Regions from separate parts of the Kitasatospora sp. NPDC094019 genome, predicted to be linked through region 1. Evidence: predicted binding sites of a transcription regulator. Region 1 holds the regulator's gene; the other holds the start of a gene.
What was found. Region 1 encodes HspR, which represses chaperone genes until heat shock. Its sites were predicted from a motif close to TTGAGNNNNNNNNNCTCAA; they were not measured.

Region 1 (9,919 bases):
TACGTGATCAGGCCCTCGACCGGGTTGACCGGCACGAGCTTGCCCTCGTCGATGAGGTGCTGCAGCAGCTGGGTGTGGTGGATGACCTCGAAGTGGCCGCCCAGCTGCGGGTACTCGTTGGCGATGGTGTTGAAGCAGTGCGGGCAGGTCGCCACGATCCGCTTGACCGGGGCGTCCTCCAGCGCGGCGTTCAGGGTCTCGACGTTCTGCGCGCCGAGCATCTGGAACAGGAACTCGTTGCCCAGGCGGCGGGCGGAGTCACCGGTGCAGGACTCCTCCTTGCCGAGGATCGCGAACTTCACGCCCGCGGTGTGCAGCAGTTCGGCGAACGCCTTGGTGGTCTTCTTCGCCCGGTCCTCCAGGGCGCCGGCGCAACCCACCCAGTACAGGTACTCGACCTCGGCGGGGTCGATGTCCTCGCCGATCACCGGCACCTCGATGCCGGTCTCCTTCTTGAGCTCCTTGACCCAGTCGAGGCGGGCCTTGGTGGCCATGCCCCAGGGGTTGCCCTTGTTCTCCAGGTTCTTGAGCATGGTGCCGGCCTCGGTGGGGAACGAGGACTCGATCATGACCTGGTAGCGGCGCATGTCGACGATGTGGTCGATGTGCTCGATGTCGACGGGGCACTGCTCGACGCAGGCGCCGCAGGTGGTGCAGGACCACAGCACGTCCGGGTCGATGACGCCGTTCTCCTCGGCGGTGCCGATCAGCGGGCGCTCGGCCTCGGCCAGGGCGGCCGCGGGGACGTCCGCCAGCTGCTCGGCGGTGGCCCGCTCCTCGCCCTCCATGTCCTTGCCGCCGCCGGCCAGGAGGTAGGGGGCCTTGGCGAAGGCGTGCTCGCGCAGGCTCATGATCAGCAGCTTCGGCGAGAGCGGCTTGCCGGTGTTCCAGGCCGGGCACTGCGACTGGCAGCGGCCGCACTCGGTGCAGGTGGAGAAGTCGAGGATGCCCTTCCAGGAGAAGTGCTCGACCTGGGAGACGCCGAAGACGGCGTCGTCGGCCGGGTCCTCGAAGTCGATCGGCGCGCCGCCGCTGGTCATCGGACGCAGCTCGCCGAGCGCGGTGGAACCGTCCTCGGCGCGCTTGAAGTAGATGTTGAAGAAGGCCAGGAAGCGGTGCCAGGCGACGCCCATCGAGGGGTTGACGCCGATGGTGATCGCCCAGGCGAAGGAGGTGCAGATCTTCAGCATCGCGAAGATGTAGACCAGGTTCTCCAGGGTCCCGTGGGACAGGCCGCGGAAGGCCGCCACCAGCGGGTAGGAGATCAGGTACTTGGCCTCGTAGGAGCCGACGTGCTCCAGCGCGCCCTCCAGGCCGCGCAGGATCATGATGCACAGGCCGATGCCGAGGATCGTGTACTCGACGTAGAACGCCTGCCAGGCGATCGAGCCGGCGAAGCGGGACTTGCGGCCCGCCCGGCCGGGCAGGCTCAGCAGGCGGATCACGATCAGGGCGGCGATGCCCAGCGTGGTGAAGGTGCCGACCAGCTCGGTGAACAGCTCGTACGGCAGCCAGCCGCCGAGCACCGGCAGCACGAACTCGGCGTCGAACAGCTGGAAGAACGCGGTGAGCAGGGTCAGGCCCAGGGTGAAGAATCCGACCGCGACGAACCAGTGGGCGACGCCGACGATCCCCCAGCGGTTCATCCGGGTGTGGCCGACGAACTCCACGGCCACGGTCCTCGCGCGCTGGGCGGGTTGCCCGAAGCGGCTGGCGTCCGGCTGGCCGGTCCGCACCACCCGGTAGATGTACAGCGCCGCGCGAGCGGCGAGCGCGGTGCCGACCACGAACGTGACCAGCGAGATGACGATCGCTGCTAGCTGCATCGGCTCTCCGTCTCCTGCGGCTTGCTTGTTGCGGGTGTGCGGTGTCTTCGGGGCAGTGTACTCGCCGGTAACTTCCAGGGCCGACGGCCCGGACATTACCGCTGGGCAACACTTCTCCTGAAGATGCTCAAGGTATGGCGGCAGTCACGTGAACGCACGCCCGGGGCACCCCCGGCCGTGTCCCGACCGCGTCCCGGCCGCTCCCCGGCACCCGTTCGCGCACGTTTCCACTCACCAAAGTTGAGCGCCGAGGACTCATAGCTGTTGACGCGTCCCGGCCCGTCATGCATCCTTGAGCCTGTAAAGCTCAACTCTTCCGTGGAGGTATTTACGATGGCACGCGCGGTCGGCATCGACCTCGGCACGACGAACTCGGTCGTCAGCGTTCTGGAGGGTGGCGAGCCCACCGTCATCACGAACGCCGAGGGCGCGCGGACCACGCCGTCCGTCGTCGCCTTCGCCAAGAACGGCGAGGTGCTCGTCGGCGAGGTGGCCAAGCGCCAGGCGGTCACCAACGTGGACCGCACCATTCGCTCGGTCAAGCGCCACATGGGCACCAGCTGGAAGATCGGGCTGGACGGCAAGGACTTCAACCCGCAGCAGATCAGCGCCTTCATCCTGCAGAAGCTGAAGCGCGACGCCGAGTCCTACCTGGGCGAGACGGTCACCGACGCTGTCATCACCGTCCCGGCGTACTTCTCCGACTCCGAGCGCCAGGCGACCAAGGAGGCCGGTGAGATCGCGGGCCTCAACGTCCTGCGCATCGTCAACGAGCCGACCGCGGCCGCCCTGGCCTACGGCCTGGACAAGGACGACCAGACCATTCTGGTCTTCGACCTCGGCGGCGGCACCTTCGACGTCTCGCTGCTGGAGATCGGCGACGGCGTCGTCGAGGTGAAGGCCACCAACGGTGACAACCACCTCGGTGGCGACGACTGGGACCAGAAGGTCGTCGACCACCTGGTCAAGGTCTTCCAGGCCGGCCACGGCGTCGACCTGTCCAAGGACAAGATGGCGCTGCAGCGTCTGCGCGAGGCGTCCGAGAAGGCCAAGATCGAGCTGTCCTCGTCCTCCGAGACCTCGATCAACCTGCCCTACATCACGGCCTCCGCCGAGGGCCCGCTGCACCTGGACGAGAAGCTCACCCGGGCCCAGTTCCAGCAGCTCACCTCGGACCTGCTGGAGCGCTGCAAGGTCCCGTTCCACAACGTCATCAAGGACGCGGGCATCGCCCTCTCCGAGATCGACCACGTCGTCCTCGTCGGCGGCTCGACCCGGATGCCGGCCGTCGCCGAGCTCGTCCGCGAGCTGACCGGCGGCAAGGACGCCAACAAGGGCGTCAACCCGGACGAGGTCGTCGCCATCGGCGCCTCGCTCCAGGCCGGTGTCCTCAAGGGCGAGGTCAAGGACGTCCTGCTGCTCGACGTCACCCCGCTGTCCCTCGGCATCGAGACCAAGGGCGGCATCATGACCAAGCTGATCGAGCGCAACACCACGATCCCGACCAAGCGCTCCGAGATCTTCACCACGGCCGAGGACAACCAGCCGTCCGTGCAGATCCAGGTCTACCAGGGCGAGCGCGAGATCGCGGCGTACAACAAGAAGCTCGGCATGTTCGAGCTGACCGGCCTGCCGCCGGCCCCCCGCGGCCTGCCCCAGATCGAGGTCACCTTCGACATCGACGCCAACGGCATCATGCACGTCGGCGCGAAGGACCTCGGCACCGGCAAGGAGCAGAAGATGACCGTCACCGGCGGCTCCGCGCTGCCGAAGGACGACATCGAGCGCATGATGCGCGAGGCCGAGCAGTACGCGGAGGAGGACCACAAGCGCCGCGAGTCCGTGGAGACCCGCAACCAGGCCGAGCAGCTCGTGTACTCCACCGAGAAGTTCATCGCCGACAACTCCGACAAGCTCCCGGCCGACGTCAAGACCGAGGTCGAGGCCGCCATCGGCGAGCTCAAGGAGGCCCTGAAGGGCGAGGACATCGCGAAGATCCGCGAAGCCTCGGAGAAGGTCTCCACCACCGCCCAGAAGCTCGGCCAGGCGCTCTACGCCAACGCCGACGCCGCCGGTGCGGCGGGCGCGGCCGGTGACGCCGCCGACGCCGGTGCCAAGGACGACGACGTCGTCGACGCCGAGATCGTGGACGACGAGAAGCCCAAGGGCGGTGCGGCATGACGGAGAAGCCGCAGGGTGCCGAGCCCGGCGACGACTCCGCCGCCGAGGAGGCCGTGATCAAGGCCGCCGAGGAGGCCGCCGCGGCCGGTGCCGAGGGCACCGACGCGGGCACCCCCGGGGACGGCACGGCCAAGCAGTTGGCCGAGCGCACCGCCGACCTCCAGCGCCTCCAGGCCGAGTACCAGAACTACCGCAAGCGGGTCGAGCGCGACCGGCTGACGGTCCGCGAGATCGCCGTCTCCAACATCCTGGAGGCACTGATCCCGGTCCTGGACGACATCGGCCGGGCCCGCGACCACGGCGAGGTGACGGGCGGGTTCAAGTCCGTCGCCGAGTCGCTGGAGACGGTCGTCGCCAAGCTGGGCCTGCAGCAGTTCGGCAAGGAGGGCGAGCCCTTCGACCCGACCATGCACGAGGCGCTGATGCACAGCTACTCGTCGGAGGTCACCGAGGACACCTGCGTCCAGATCCTCCAGCCCGGCTACCGGATCGGCGAGCGGATCATCCGCCCGGCGATGGTCGCGGTCGCGGAGCCCCAGCCGGGCACCCAGACCACGCCCGGCCCGGACGCCGACACCGCCAAGGGCGGGGAGAAGAAGGACCAGGCCGACGGTGGCTCGGACAGCTGACCACCGGTGACAGCTGACAACCTGTGCGCTGCGGAGTCGTACGCCGGCCAGTACGGCGGACGGCTCCGCAGCGCGCTGTCGACGTTCCCCGGCACCACTGGCCGGGTCCCAACCGTTGACAGCACTGTGACGATGGACCTCGGGAGGTGGCACCGGCCATGAGCGGCAAGGACTACGTGGAGAAGGACTACTACAAGGTCCTCGGCGTGCCCAAGGACGCCAGCGCCACCGAGATCAAGAAGACGTACCGGAAACTGGCGCGCGAGTTCCACCCCGACGCCAACAAGGGCGACGCCAAGGCCGAGGAGCGGTTCAAGGACATCTCCGAGGCGTACGACGTCCTCTCCGACGAGAAGCGCCGCAAGGAGTACGACGAGGCCCGCAGCCTCTTCGCCAACGGCGGCTTCCGGTCCGGCGGCCCCGGTGGCACCGGCAACTACAGCTTCGACTTCGGCGACCTCTTCAGCGGGAGCCAGGGCGGCGGCAACGGCAGCGGCGGGATCGGCGACGTCTTCGGCGGTCTCTTCAACCGGGGCGGCCGGCAGGCCCAGCCGCGGCGCGGCTCCGACGTCGAGACCGAGGTGACGCTCTCCTTCGAGGAGGCCGTCGACGGTGCGACCGTCCCGCTGCGGATGACCAGCCAGGCCCCCTGCCGCCTCTGCAACGGCACCGGCGCCAAGTCCGGCACCACCCCGCGGGTCTGCCCGACCTGCGTCGGCTCCGGCACGGTGAGCCGGGGGCAGGGCGCCTTCGCGCTCTCCGAGCCCTGCCGGGACTGCCGCGGCCGCGGCATGATCGTCGACGACCCGTGCACCGACTGCCACGGCAGCGGCCGGGCCAGCTCCGCCCGCACCATGCAGGTCCGGATCCCGGCCGGCGTCCAGGACGCCCAGCGGATCCGGCTCAAGGGCAAGGGAGCCCAGGGCGAACGCGGCGGCCAGCCCGGCGACCTCTACGTCAGCGTGCACGTCGACCCGCACCCGGTCTTCGGACGCAAGGGCGACAACCTGACCGTGACCGTGCCGGTCACCTTCCCCGAGGCCGCCCTCGGCGGCACCATCGAGGTGCCGACCCTGAACGGCCCGTCGGTGAAGCTCAAGCTGCCCCCGGGCAGCGCCAACGGCCTGACCCTGCGGGCCCGCGGCAAGGGCGCCACCCGCAAGGACGGCACCCGCGGCGACCTCCTGGTCACCGTGGAGGTCGTGGTGCCCCAGACCGTCACCGGCGACGCGCTGTCCGCCCTGGAGCAGTACCGCGAGGCGACCGCCTCCGACGACCCACGAGCCGCCCTGTTCAGAGCGGCGAAGGGAGCGTGACGACCAGATGATCCCCGACGAACCCATCGGACCCGGCCTCGGTGACGGCCTGCCCGGTGGCGGCGCCCGGCGCACCACGCGCCGCAGCGCCCCGCAGCCCCAGTACGTGCTCACCGAGGAGACCCCGGTCTACGTGATCTCGGTGGCTGCCGAGCTCTCCGGTCTGCACCCGCAGACCCTCCGCCAGTACGACCGGCTCGGCCTGGTCTGTCCCGACCGCACCGCCGGCCGGGGCCGCCGCTACTCCGCGCGCGACATCCAGCAGTTGCGCGAGGTCCAGCGGCTCTCCCAGGACGAGGGCATCAATCTGGCCGGCATCAAGCGGATCATCGAGCTGGAGAACCAGGTCACCGCCCTCCAGTCCCGCATCGCCGAACTGGCCGACTCCCTGGAGGGCGCGGCCACCGCCCTCCAGCAGCGCGAGGCGACCATCCACGCCTCCTACCGCCGCGACCTGGTCCCCTACCAGCCCCCCACCCCGCACTCCAGCGCCCTCGTCGTCTGGCGTCCCAGGCGCTGACCTCCCGCGCCGCCCTGCCGACGCCGCCGGTTTCCCCCTGGCCGGGGGGTGCCGGCGGCGCGGCCTTTGGTGAGAGAGTGCTCGGTGCAGGTAGCAGCAGATCGAGAAACACCGATGCCGGCCCTCGAAGGCTCTGTCCAAGATCCCCGTCGAAGTCGGCGCCCCGGCTTCGCACAGCCCTATCCGACACCAGGGAGCCGCAGATGAGCGAGACGGCCGATCCCGGACTCACCTCAGGCGGTCTCGGCGTCCTTTCGGATAATGCGCGCAAGCTGTATCTCGACATCCTGCACACCCACGGTCGCCTGATGCCCGAAAACCGGGAGGCCACCGACGCCAAGTACCTTCAGGAGCTTCTCGACATCGGCCTGCTGGTGCCGGACACGGACGATCCGAACGTCCTGGTGGCCGTGGACCCGCAGCAGCTTTCGTCCGGACTCATCGCCTCCTGGCAGCGCAAGGCCCTCGACCTGCTCTCCCGGGCCGAGGCACTGCCGATCGACCTGAAGGACCTGACCGAGGCTTTCCACACGCCGAAGCAGACCGGCGGCAGCATCGAGTACGTGCGCGGAAAAGTGCTGATCAACCAACGGCTGGGGCAGTTGACCACCAGTTGCACCGAGGAGTTCCTGGCCGCGCAGCCGGGCGGTCCCCGGCCTCCGGAGGCCCTCGCCAGCAGTCGGGACCGGGATCTGGCCCTCCTCCAGAGAGGCGCCAAGTTCCGGACGATCTACCACCCGAGCACCCGCTACCATCCGGCCACCAGGGACTACGTCCTGGCGATCACGGACGGGGGTGGGGAGGTCCGCACGCTGGACGAGCCCTATACGCGCCTCATCGTCGTCGATCGGCGCACCGCCATCATTCCCGTCGCCGACGACCTGAATGTGGCCGCGTTCATTCACGACCGGGCGATCATCAGCTATCTGGTCTCCGAGGTCTTCGAGCGCAACTGGAACCGCGCGCTCGAATTCGACGGCGCCCGAGCGGTGCCCCAGGAAGTCATCTCACGCCTGCGACAGACGATCATCGATCTGCTGCTCAAGGGCACCAGTCATCGCGTCATAGCCAGGAGCCTCGGCATCAGTGAACGGACCCTCGCACGTCACATAGCGGACATGCGGGAGGACTACAAGGTCGATTCACTGTTCCAGCTCGGATACGTGCTGGCCCGGACCCCTCAGCACGGTCACCCCGAGAGCCGGTCGGACGGGCTGGACCAGGTCACCGACTGACCCGGCGAGCCCTCCGACGGACCGGCTCAGGTCCAGTTGCTGTCGCTGTCCGTCAGTGCCACCGTCCGCAGCTCCGAGGACGCGGGGCCGTGCGACGCGGGCTGGTGGCCGGAAGCTGCCGAGACAATCTGGCTGCTCGCGGTCAATACTGCTACAACGGCAGCGATCGAAACTGCCACAATGCGAACGTGCCGGCGCAGGCGAAGCATGCGATCACGCCTTCCTGAGTAGTCGCAAGGTATCGAGCAATGGGAACAGCTGAGCAATCGACCACATAATGCCCCAGCTCGAACGCGCGCGCCACATGCCCCCTGCGCAGAAGTGCGTCATCTCCATGCCAGGCAGTCAGATGACACCTCTCAGCAGTGGACTCGACCGCCCCGGGCGATGGACGATCAGTTCGCTCCCGATGGTCCCGGCAAGCTCACCACACTTGCCGATGTACCTTCAATTCACCATTCGGCCCCGCATCTCGGGCGGAGACCGCAGCCACGCCGATCGGAACCCCTGACCCAACCCTGCCGGACCTGGTGAACCCGATCAGCCACTCCCCGGAGTCGACATGACTGAGCCCTACCTGCGTCACCACGACAGCCAGGCCCACGAGGGTCGGCGTGCACGAGTCTTCCTGGCCGCGCCGCTGATGCGGTTGACCGGGCCGGCGGACAGTGTGGTGACTCTCGCCAGCCGGACGCGGCTGACGACCCTCCGCACCACCCTTCTCCGCAGTGGCGCCGCCGTCTACAGTGCCCACCACAGCGACGCCTGGACCGTCGCCGGGCGCGCCCCCGAGCCGCGGGTGCCGTCCGACTTCCGCGCCCTGCAGTCCGCCGACCTGGTCTTCGCCTACGTCGGCGCGCCGCTCTCCGCCGGCGTCAGCCTGGAGCTGGGCTGGGCGTCCGCGCTGCGCAAGCCGATCGTCCTGCTGGTGGACGAGGCCATCACCCACAACCCGCTGATCGCCACCATCGAGCAGGTCGCCCCCGTCCTGCCGCTGGTCTTCGACGACACCTGGTCCCAGGAGGCCCTCCACCACACCGTGGAGACCGCCCTCGACTGGGCCGGCATGGCGCTCTCCCTGCGCGAGGGCTTCTGGACCGCCCCCGGCGAGCAGTTCACCGTCCCCCGGCAGCAGCCCCCGGCCGTCGGCCCGACCGGCTACTGGCCCACCGGCGCGGCCACCGGCTGATCGCGGGTCAGCCACCGGACTCCCCCGTCCGGGCTCCCCGCATCTGCCAGCCGAGCTGGAACAGCGTCTCCGCGTCGTACATCTCCCGGAGCCGGGAGATGTGGGCGGCCACGGTCCGCTCGCTCAGTCCCAGCCGTGCGGCGATCGTCCGCTGGGTGAGCCCCTGGGCGAGCAGCCGGCCGACCTGCTCGTGCACCGCGGAATCGGCCGTACCGGCGGCCAGCGCGTCCCAGTTGACGCCTTCGGCGTGGTGCCAGTGCTGCTCGAAGGTGTCCACCAGGAACGCCACCACGGCCGGATCGGTCACCAGCACGGCCCTCGTCCCGTCGGCGCCCTTCGGCAGCACCGCCACCGATCGGTCGAAGATCACCAGCCGGGTGAAGTCGGCGGCCAGCGTCCGGATCGAGCAGCCGAGTCGCGTGACCTCCGCGGCGTAGTCGACGGTGGCCGGGTCGAGCCTGGCCGGCGGCTGGTAGATCGTCCGGATGCTGCCGCCCCTGCGCAGGTAGGCACTGGTGTGGTGGAGCATGTCCGCGATGACACCGGCCGGACGGGCGCCTCCCGGCTGCATGGTCATCGACTCGTGCGGGTACTCCCGCGCGAGGCAGGTCAGCAGTGTGCGGATCTCCGGCACACCCTCGACCTGCTCCACACCTCCCGTCACATCGAGGTGGCGCGAGGTGCGTTCGTAGGCCCGGACGAGTTCGTCCAGACGGTCCGGCAACCGCTCGGACTGCTGGAGCAACCTGACCCCCTCCGCCCGCAGGTCCGCCGCCACCTGGTCGGCGAGCGCCCGCGGGCTCACGGCCACGTACGACGAGTCCAGGGCGTGCGGCACCAGCAGGCCGAGACGGATCAGCGCCTCCAGCGCGCCCCGGTCCGCCGGGTCCACCTCGGCGGCCCCGATCCGGCCGCCCTCGCGCAGCACCGCGAGGTAGAGCTCCCGCGCGGCCTCGTCCGGCAGTGCCGCGTTCAGCACCTCCGAGGTCATGGGCACGGCCGGGGTCACCGGGTCATCCGTCG
Region 2 (9,919 bases), on a different contig from region 1:
GCCGACGATGTTGGCCAGCACGTTGAGGCGGCCGCGGTGGGCCATGCCGATGACGGCCTCGTCGAGGCGGTGCTCGGCGGCGGAGTCGATGGTGGCGTCCAGCAGCGGGATGAGCGACTCGCCGCCCTCCAGCGAGAAACGCTTCTGCCCGACGTACTTGGTCTGCAGGAAGGTCTCGAACGCCTCGGCCGAGTTCAGCCGGCGCAGGATGCGCAGCTGCTCCTCGCGCTCCGGCTTGGTGTACGGCTTCTCCAGGCGCTCCTGCAGCCACTTGCGCTGCTTCGGGTCCTGGATGTGCATGTACTCGATGCCGACGGTGCGGCAGTACGTGTTGCGCAGCAGGCCGAGGATGTCGCGGAGCTTCATCATCCGCTGGCCGCCGAAGCCGCCGACCGCGAACTCGCGCTCCAGGTCCCACAGGGTGAGGCCGTGGGTGGTGACGTCCAGGTCGGGGTGCTTGCGCTGCTTGTACTCCAGCGGGTCGGTGTCGGCCATGAGGTGGCCGCGGACCCGGTAGGAGTGGATCAGCTCGATGACGCGGGCGGTCTTGTTGACCTCGTCGTCGTGCGTGGTGGCGACGTCGGTGGCCCAGCGGACCGGCTCGTACGGGATCCGCAGCGACTCGAAGATCTCGTCGTAGAAGCCGTTCTGCCCGAGCAGCAGCTGGTGGATCGTGCGCAGGAACTCGCCGGACGCCGCGCCCTGGATGACGCGGTGGTCGTAGGTCGAGGTCAGCGTCATGATCTTGGAGACGCCGAGGCGCGACAGGGTCTCCGGGGCGGAGCCCTGGAACTCGGCCGGGTACTCCATGGCGCCGACGCCGACGATGGTGCCCTGGTTCTGCATCAGGCGCGGCACGGAGTGCACGGTGCCGATGCCGCCGGGGTTGGTCAGCGAGACCGTGACGCCGGTGAAGTCGTCCATGGTCAGCTTGTTGGCGCGGGCCCGGCGGACGATGTCCTCGTACGCCTGCCAGAAGCCGAAGAAGTCGAGGGTGTCGGCCTTCTTGATCGCCGCGACGACGAGCTGGCGGTCACCGTTCGGCTTGACCAGGTCGATGGCCAGGCCGAGGTTCACGTGCTCGGGCTTGACCAGGTAGGACTTGCCGTCCTCCACCTTGTAGCTGTGGTTCATGCCCGGGGATGCCTTGACGGCCTGGACCAGGGCGTAACCGATCAGGTGGGTGAAGGAGACCTTGCCACCGCGGGCGCGCTGCAGGTGGTTGTTGATGACAATGCGGTTGTCGATCAGCAACTTGGCCGGGACGGCGCGGACCGAGGTGGCGGTCGGCACCTCCAGCGAGGCGTCCATGTTGGTCGCGACGGCCTTGGCCGGGCCGCGGAGCTGAACCAGCTCGGGGCCCGCGCTCGCCGCGGCCGGCGCGGGCGCCGGAGCGGCGGCCTTGGGCGCCGGGGGCGCGGCCGGGGCGGCGGCGAGCGGCGCGGGGGCCGCAGGAGCCGCGGGGGCCGTCGGGGCCTGCTGCGCCGGCGCGGGGGCGGCCGGGGCGGCGGGGGCCTGGACGGCCGGAGCAGCGGCGGGCGCGGGGGCGGCGGCGGGGGTCGGCGTCGCGCCGACCTGGGTCGCGGCCTGGGTCACTGGGGTCACCTCGGTACCGGGCTTGTAGTCGGCGAAAAAGTCCCACCAGGCTCGGTCGACCGAGTTCGGGTCCTGGAGGTACTGCTGGTAGATCTCGTCGACGAGCCACTCATTGGGGCCGAAGCCAGTGGAGCTAGCCGAGCTGTTGGGGTGTTCGGGGGACTGTGGCGACACGGCGGCAACCGCCCTCTTCCGCTTCCTTTTGGGATGTTTGGACAGCGGGGATTAAGGCTACGCCTCCGATCAGTGATCGCGCAGTCCCCGGGGGGCAGGCGTCGCCCAGATCACAGTCCTGACCTGCTGTTTGGCTGGAAATGTGCGTTAGAAAGCCACATCGGCGGGGAACCGACCGGTTCCGATCGCCAGCTAAAGCTGGACAAACACGGACAAAGAGGGGTGTTGATCCTCTTTGCGGCACTGTGTCGTATCTGTGACATCCGCCCCGGCGCCGCCCGGCGGTGCCCGCTCAGCGCGGGCCCGGCAGCCGGACCTCGATCCGGCAGCCGAGCGAAGCCTCGGCGACCTCGATCCGCCCGCCGTGCAGGTCCACCGCCCAGCGGGCGATGGCCAGGCCCAGGCCGGTCCCGCCGTCGGCACCGGGCCCGGCCGCGGTCGCGGTGCCGCTGCGGCCGAACCGCTCGAAGACCCGGGCCCGGTCCGCCGCCGGGATGCCGGGACCCTCGTCCTCGACCTCCAGCAGCAGGGCCCCGGGGCCCTCGTCCGGCCTGGCCCGGACGGTCACGGTGCCGCCGGGCGGGGAGTGCTTGCAGGCGTTGTCGACCAGGTTGGCCACCACCTGGTGCAGCCGTTCGGTGTCGGCGACGCCGGTCAGCCCGGCCGGGCTGACCTCCAGCGCGAGCCGGACGTCGCCGCGGCGGGAGAAGGCCCCGCCGGCCGTGGCACCGTCCACGGTGACGCCGCGCAGCACGCCGTCCAGGAACTCGCGCACCTCGAACGGGCGCGCGTCCAGGTCGACCACACCGTCGTCGATCTTGGAGAGGTCGAGCAGGTGGGTGACCAGCCGGCCGAGCCGCTCGGTCTGCTCCAGCGCCGCGCCCAGGGTCGCCGGGTTGGGCTGGACGACGCCGTCGACCACGTTCTCCAGTACGGCCCGCAGTGCGGCGATCGGTGTGCGCAGCTCGTGCGAGACATTGGCGACCAGCTCGCGCCGGTGCCGGTCGGCGGCCTCCAGGTCGGAGGCCATCTGGTTGAAGGTCGCGGCGAGCTCGCCGATCTCGTCGCGCGAGTTCACCTCGACCCGGCGGCTGTAGTCGCCGGAGGCCATCGCGCGGGCGGCGGCGGTCATGTCGCGCAGCGGGGCGGTCAGCCCGTGCGCGAGGAACTGCATGAAGAGCAGCGAGGCGATCATCGAGAAGATCATGATGATCCGGATCTGGGTCTCGGACCGGATCGCCACGACCACCATGCCGGTGGCCAGGAAGACCGAGACGATCACCAGGAGGGCGAGTTTGCCCTTGATGGAGCGGACCGGGTCCAGCGGCCGGATGTCGGCCCAGACCCGTCTCGCGGCGCGGGCGGCCAGGGTGGGCGGCCGACTGCCGTCGATGTCCCCGTTGCGTTGCTGTGGAAAGGTCATTGGTCCCCTGTGGTCCCCCGCGTGGGTCCGCCGCACGGCGGTTCGGACAACGGGCCCCCCGGCGGCCCGGTGTCCGAGGGTGTCACCCGCTACGAGAGCGGGGCCTCCAGCGCGTACCCGACACCGTGGACGGTGCGGATCCAGCTGGCGCCGATCTTCCGGCGAAGCGCCTTGACGTGGCTGTCGACGGTGCGGGTGCCGGACGCGTCCGTCCAGTCCCAGACCTCGGCCAGCAGTTGCTCACGGGTGAGCACGGCGCGCGGCTGGGCGGCCAGGCAGGCGAGCAGGTCGAACTCGGTCGGCGTCAGGTGGACGTCGCCCGAGGCCAGCCGGACCCGGCGCTGCACATGGTCGATCTCCAGCTCGCCGAAGCGCAGGCTGCCCAGCGCGGGCGTCCGGGCGGCCTGCTGCGCGCGCTCGACGCGGCGCAGCAGCACGTTGACCCGGGCGGCCAGTTCGCGCATGGAGAAGGGCTTGGTCATGTAGTCGTCGGCGCCGACGCCGAGGCCGACCAGCAGGTCCGTCTCGTCGTCCCGCGCGGTGAGCATCAGGACCGGCACCGGGCGCTGGGCCTGGATCCGGCGGCACACTTCGAGGCCGTCGAAGCCGGGCAGCATGATGTCGAGGACGACGAGGTCCGGCTGCCAGGTGTGGAAGCCGTCGACGGCGCCGGGGCCGTCGTGGGCCACCGCCACCTTGAAGCCCTCCGCGCCCAGCCGGGCCGCGATGGACTCGGCGATCGTGGGTTCGTCCTCCACCACCAGCACTCTGCGCTGGCTGCTCACCGTGCCGCCGGTGTTCTGGTTGTCCTGCTGAATTTCTGTCACGGTCACGCCACCGCCCCCAGGGCTGCGGGCCGGCCACCTGTGGGGATGGCGAAGGCTCCGCTTCGTAGTCTTGTTCCGTCGTGGACTGTGCCGGGTCCGCCGTCCCGTCGCGTGCGCGGGTGACGGCGAGGGCGTGGGCCGCTCTCCGTCTCCCGTACACCTGGCAGCGTACGGACCGCAGATGATTCCCGGCAGGTGGACCGGACATTTCCGGCCCGCGGGCCGGCCTGTCCGGCCGACTTTCGGGCCCACCGGGAAGTGGGCACGGGCCGATACCTTACCCGGCGTTTTTTCACTCTGTAACGGTACGTATGCACATGAGTTGACACCAAGCCGCCGGTCAGGGCGAAAAGCGGTACCGAAAGTGATGGAAGGTCTGGACCAATGCGGGCCCGTTCGGACCCCGGATCCTCACGGCGTTCTCCCAGCGGACTCCCAGCCATCGGACGTACCGTGGCCACGACAAATTCGTGGGGGTGGGATTTCCGGTACGCGCCGGTACGTTGGGCACACGCGGGTGACGGCCGCGGGCGTTGGAGCGGAGGCGGCATGACGGAGCGGCAGGCGCCCGCCGGACCCGGCGGGCCGCCGTACGGGATGCTCCGGGCCGGCCTGCGGGGCGGCGCGGTCGACTGGGTCCTGGCCCGGGTGCCGACCCTGCGCCGCAATCCCTTCGCGCTCGGCTACCTCGCCGTGGTCGCCGCCACCACCACCTTCGCCGGACTGGCCGCCCCGGAACTCGTGCTCCGGCTCCAGGAGGCGTCCAGCTCGGACGGGCACAACCTGTTGCAGCACCCGTTGCGCGCGCTGCTGTTCAGCGGCTTCTGGGTGGCCGGGCCGGTCTGGATGCCCTACCTCTGGGCCTTCGCCTTCACCGTCGCGCCGCTGGAGCGCCGGGTCGGTCCCGGTCGGGCGGCCGCGGTCTTCGCGGCCGGGCACGTCGCCGCCACCCTGCTCTCCCAGGGCGTGGTCGTCGTCGGGGTGGGGACCGGGCGGCTGGAGCCGGCCGCGATGGACTCCCTCGACATCGGTGTCAGCTACGGCGTGCTCGCCAGCCTCGGCGCGCTGGCGGGGCTGCTCCGGCCGGTCGGGCGGGCGGCCGTGCTCGCGCTGGCGGTGGCGCTGATCGCCGAGCAGATCGCCGCCGACCGGGACCTCGTCACCGGGGTCGGTCATCCGGTGGCGCTGCTGGCCGGGGTGGCGCTGTGGCGGTGGCTGCGCCGCTGGGAGGGCCGCGGGCCGCGCCGCGGCCGGGTCGGGGTGCCGGGGGAGCTGTCCCGGCCGGCGTCCGTGCCCCCGGCCCGCGGCGCCGCGGTGCCCGGCCGGTTCTGAGCCCGCGGGCGCGGGCGGCCTCCGGGTCCGCGCGTCCGGGTTCGCCCGGACGGGCCTTTTTGACGGCGCCGCGACAGCCCGCGACTACCCCGCCGCGTTCGCTCACGGCGAACAAGCGGCGGGGAACATCCGGCGGCCGCCAAGCCTTAGTCAGGTCGACTCAAGTTCACTGACTGGGGAGAGATCATGGCATCGACGTCCACACCGCTCACCCTGCCCGTGCTGCCGCTGGACGACGAGGTCGTCCTGCCGGGCATGGTCGTCCCGCTGGACCTGAAGGACGCCGAGGTCCGCGCCGCCGTCGAGGCCGCGCGCGCCGCGGCCACCGGCGGCGCCGGGAAGCCCCAGGTGCTGCTGGTCCCGCGGGTGGACGGCTCCTACGCGGCGGCCGGCACCCTCGCCACCGTCGAGCAGGTCGGCCGGCTGGCCGACGGCCCGGACGGGATCGGGCAGCCGGCCGCGCTGGTCCGCGCCGTGCGCCGGGTACGGATCGGCGTCGGCACCACCGGGCCCGGCGCCGCGCTCTGGGTGGAGACCACACCGTTCCGCGAGTCCTCGGTCGGCACCCCGGTGGCCGGCCGGGCCGCCGAGCTGGTCAAGGAGTACAAGGCCCTCTCCACCCAGTGGCTGCGCCGTCGCGGCGCCTGGCAGATCGTCGACCGGGTGGCCGCGATCGAGGGCGTCGGCGAGCTCGCCGACAACATCGGCTACGCGCCCTTCGCCACCGCCGAGCAGAAGCTCAAGGTGCTGCTGGAGGCCGACCAGGTCGCGCGACTGGAGTACGCGCTCGGCCTGCTCCGCGACCACCTCGCCGAGGAGGAGGTCAACGACACCATCCGCAAGGACGTCGAGGAGGGCGTCGCCAAGCAGCAGAAGGAGTTCCTGCTCCGCCGCCAGCTGGAGGCCGTCCGCAAGGAGCTGGCCGAGCTGAACGGCGACCCGGCCGACGAGGAGGGCGACTACCGCACCCGGGTCGAGGCCGCCGACCTCCCGGACAAGGTCCGCGAGGCCGCCCTCAAGGAGGTCGACAAGCTGGAGCGGGCCAGCGACCAGTCGCCCGAGGGCTCCTGGATCCGCACCTGGCTGGACACCGTCCTGGAGCTGCCCTGGAACGAGCGCACCGAGGACAGCTACGACATCGCCGGCGCCCGCGCGGTGCTGGACGCCGACCACGCCGGCCTGGGCGACGTCAAGGACCGCATCGTCGAGTACCTGGCCGTCCGCAAGCGCCGGGCCGAGCAGGCGGCCGCGGGGCTGGCGGCCGAGGGTCGTGCGGCCGACGGTCGGGCGTCGGCCGGGGAGCAGGACGGGCCGGGCGAGGCCGCCCCGAAGGGCGGCGGGCGAAGGGCGGGCGGCGCGGTGCTCGCGCTGGTCGGCCCGCCCGGCGTCGGCAAGACCTCGCTCGGCGAGTCGGTGGCCCGCGCCATGGGCCGCAGCTTCGTCCGGGTCTCGCTCGGCGGCGTCCGGGACGAGGCGGAGATCCGCGGCCACCGGCGCACCTACGTCGGCGCGCTGCCCGGCCGGCTGGTCCGGGCGCTCAAGGAGGCCGGCTCGATGAACCCGGTCGTCCTGCTCGACGAGATCGACAAGGTCGGCTCCGACTACCGGGGGGACCCGGCCGCCGCCCTGCTGGAGGTGCTCGACCCGGCGCAGAACCACACCTTCCGGGACCACTACCTGGAGGTCGAGCTGGACCTCTCCGACGTGGTCTTCCTCGCCACCGCCAATGTGCTGGAGTCCATCCCCGAGCCGCTGCTCGACCGGATGGAGCTGGTCCGCCTGGACGGCTACACCGAGGACGAGAAGGTCGTCATCGCCCGTGACCACCTGCTCCCGCGCCAGCTGGAGCGGGCCGGGCTCAAGGGCGAGGAGGTCGCGGTCGACGAGCCGGCGCTGCGGAAGCTCGCCGGCGAGTACACCCGCGAGGCCGGCGTCCGGAACCTCGAACGGGCGATCGCCCGGGTGCTGCGCAAGATCGCCGCGCAGACCGAGCTGGGGGAGCGCGAGCTGCCCGCCGCGATCGGCGCGGAGGAGTTGCGCGCCCTGATCGGCCGACCGCACCACGTGCCGGAGGCGGCCCAGGAGCCCGCCGAGCGGCGCACCGCGGTGCCCGGGGTGGCCACCGGACTGGCGGTCACCGGCGCCGGCGGCGACGTCCTCTACATCGAGGCTTCGCTCGCCGACGCCGAGACCGGTGGCACCGGGCTGACCCTGACCGGCCAGCTGGGCGACGTCATGAAGGAGTCCGCGCACATCGCGCTCTCCTTCCTGCGCTCGCGCGGCGCCGAGCTGGAGCTGCCGGTCACCTCGCTGCGGGACCGTGGCGTGCACCTGCACGTCCCGGCCGGGGCCGTCCCCAAGGACGGGCCGAGCGCCGGCATCACCATGACCACGGCGCTGGCCTCGCTGCTCTCCGGACGCAAGGTGCGCACCGATGTGGCGATGACCGGCGAGGTGTCGCTGACCGGGCGGGTGCTGCCGATCGGCGGGGTGAAGCAGAAGCTGCTCGCCGCCGACCGGGCCGGGGTCAGCACGGTGATCATCCCCAAGCGGAACGAGGCCGACCTGGACGACGTCCCGGCGGAGGTGCTGGAGCGGCTCACCGTGCACCCGGTCGCGGACGTCCGTGAGGTGCTGAGGCTGGCCCTGGAGCCGGCCGAGGTGCTGGCCGCCGTCGCCTGACCCGGTCGTCGGCCGGGGGCTCCTCCCCGGCCGGGACCAGGTCCGGTCCCGCGCACGGAGCCCGTCCCGCCCGGTCCGCCGGACGGGACGGGCTCCGTGCGCCGTGCCAGACTGCGAGGATGCCGTCGCTCACCCAGCGCGTCCTGGTCCGGGTACCGGTCCGGGTCCGTCCGGCCCTGGTCCGGCACCGGCGGCTGGTGAAGTTCCTGCTGGTCGGCAGTGGCTGCTTCGCCCTGACGGTGCTGATCAACTACGCGCTGCGGTTCACCGTCATGCCGCGGAAGCCGGTGCTGGCGCTCACCCTGGCGACCGTGGTCGGCACCGTCGTCTCCTACCTGCTCAACCGGCGCTGGTCCTTCCGGTCCTCCTGGCGCCGGCGCGAACCGCTGATGTTCGTCCTGGTGAGCGCCGTCGCCGTCGCGGTCAACGACCTGCCGCTGATCGCCTCGCGCTACCTGCTGAACCTGCGCGAGCCCTGGGTCAGCCCGTTCACCCAGGAGCTGGCCGACTTCCTGAGCGGGATGGTGCTGGGCACCTTCGTGGCGATGCTGTTCCGCTTCTGGGCCATGCAGCGCTGGGTCTTCATCCGGGTGGAGCAGACCTGAGCGCCGGGCGTCCGAGGCCCGGGCGACCTAGGCTCGAAGGACCGGGGGACGTGAACCGCGGCCGGAGCGGGTGAGGGTGATGCGCGAGGCGGACGGCGCCCCGACCGGGCCGGCGAGCCAGCAGGGGATGCGCCGGGCCAATCTGGCGCTGGTCCTCGGGGTGATCGCGAGCGCCCCGCGCTCGCGCGCCGAGGTGGCCGCCACGACCGGGCTGACCAGGGCCGCGGTCTCCTCGCTCGCCGAGGAGCTGATCGCGGCCGGCCTGGTGGTCGAGGAGGGCCCGGCCGCGCCCAGCGGCAAGGTCGGTCGGCCCGGCACCGCGCTCGGGCTCGACCCGGACGGCCCCGGCGGCCTCGGCGCCGAGATCGGGGTGGAGCACCTGGGCGCCTGCGTGGTCGACCTGCGCGGCGAGGTCCGGTCCTGGCACCGCCAGGAGATCCGCAACAGGGGCCGACGCCCCGCCGCCGTCATGGCCGACCTCGCCGAACTGGTCCGCCGCGCCGCCGCCGGGGCCGGACCGCGTCCGGCCGGGCTGGTCCTGGCCGTGCCCGGACTGGTCGGGGCCGACGGCGCGCTGCTCCGGCGGGCCGCCAACCTGGGCTGGGAGGAGGTGCCGCTCGCCGCCGAACTGCGGCTCGCGCTGCGCGCCGCCGGCGCCGGGGAACTGGCCGAGCTGCCGCTGCGGGCCGACAACGAGGCCAACCTCGGCGGGCTCGCCGAGCTCTGGCTCGGCGGCCGGCCGGCCCACTTCCTGCTCGTCTCGGCCGAGGCCGGGATCGGTTCGGCGATCGTGGTCGAGGGCCGGCTGCTGCGCGGCGCGAGCGGCTACGCGGGCGAGCTGGGGCATGTCCCGGTGCGTCCGGACGGTCCGCGCTGCGCCTGTGGGGCGCACGGCTGCCTGGAGCAGTACGCGGGGGAGGCGGCGGTGCTGCGCGCGGCCGGGCTGGAGGGCGTCCGGGGCGACTGGGTGGCGCTGCTCGCCGAGCGGGCCGGGGCCGGGGACGCGGAGGTGCGGGAGGCGCTGGCCGGGGCCGGGGCCGCGCTGGGGATCGCGGCGGCGGGCGCGGTGAACCTGCTGGACCCGGCGGAGGTGGTGCTGGGCGGTGGCTACGCGCAGCTGGCGCCCTGGCTGCTGCCCGCGATGCGGGCCGAGCTGGTTGCTCGGGTGACCGTCCGCCCGTGGACGGACGAGCGGCTGACGGTCTCCCGGCTGGGCCGCCGCGGCCCCCTGCTGGGGGCCGCGGCGGGGGTGGTCCGGTCGGTGCTCGCCGATCCGGGCC

Region 2: the regulator HspR is predicted to act here: its motif matches at 5,498-5,516, upstream of lon (endopeptidase La).

What each region holds. Positions count from the first base shown of each region.
Region 1 is NZ_JBIWIF010000004.1:259,801-269,719, reverse strand. It holds gene ACIQ9P_RS11315 ((Fe-S)-binding protein) at 1-1,826, opposite strand, end outside; gene dnaK (molecular chaperone DnaK) at 2,160-4,007, shown strand; gene grpE (nucleotide exchange factor GrpE) at 4,004-4,636, shown strand; gene dnaJ (molecular chaperone DnaJ) at 4,795-5,952, shown strand; gene ACIQ9P_RS11295 (heat shock protein transcriptional repressor HspR) at 5,960-6,472, shown strand; gene ACIQ9P_RS11290 (hypothetical protein) at 6,676-7,707, shown strand; gene ACIQ9P_RS11285 (hypothetical protein) at 8,270-8,896, shown strand; gene ACIQ9P_RS11280 (LuxR C-terminal-related transcriptional regulator) at 8,904-9,905, opposite strand; gene ACIQ9P_RS11275 (LuxR C-terminal-related transcriptional regulator) at 9,910-9,919, opposite strand, start outside.
Region 2 is NZ_JBIWIF010000005.1:327,017-336,935, forward strand. It holds gene ACIQ9P_RS13870 (multifunctional oxoglutarate decarboxylase/oxoglutarate dehydrogenase thiamine pyrophosphate-binding subunit/dihydrolipoyllysine-residue succinyltransferase subunit) at 1-1,770, opposite strand, end outside; gene ACIQ9P_RS13875 (sensor histidine kinase) at 2,063-3,193, opposite strand; gene ACIQ9P_RS13880 (response regulator transcription factor) at 3,283-4,020, opposite strand; gene ACIQ9P_RS13885 (rhomboid-like protein) at 4,570-5,352, shown strand; gene lon (endopeptidase La) at 5,539-8,034, shown strand; gene ACIQ9P_RS13895 (GtrA family protein) at 8,154-8,639, shown strand; gene ACIQ9P_RS13900 (ROK family protein) at 8,719-9,919, shown strand, end outside.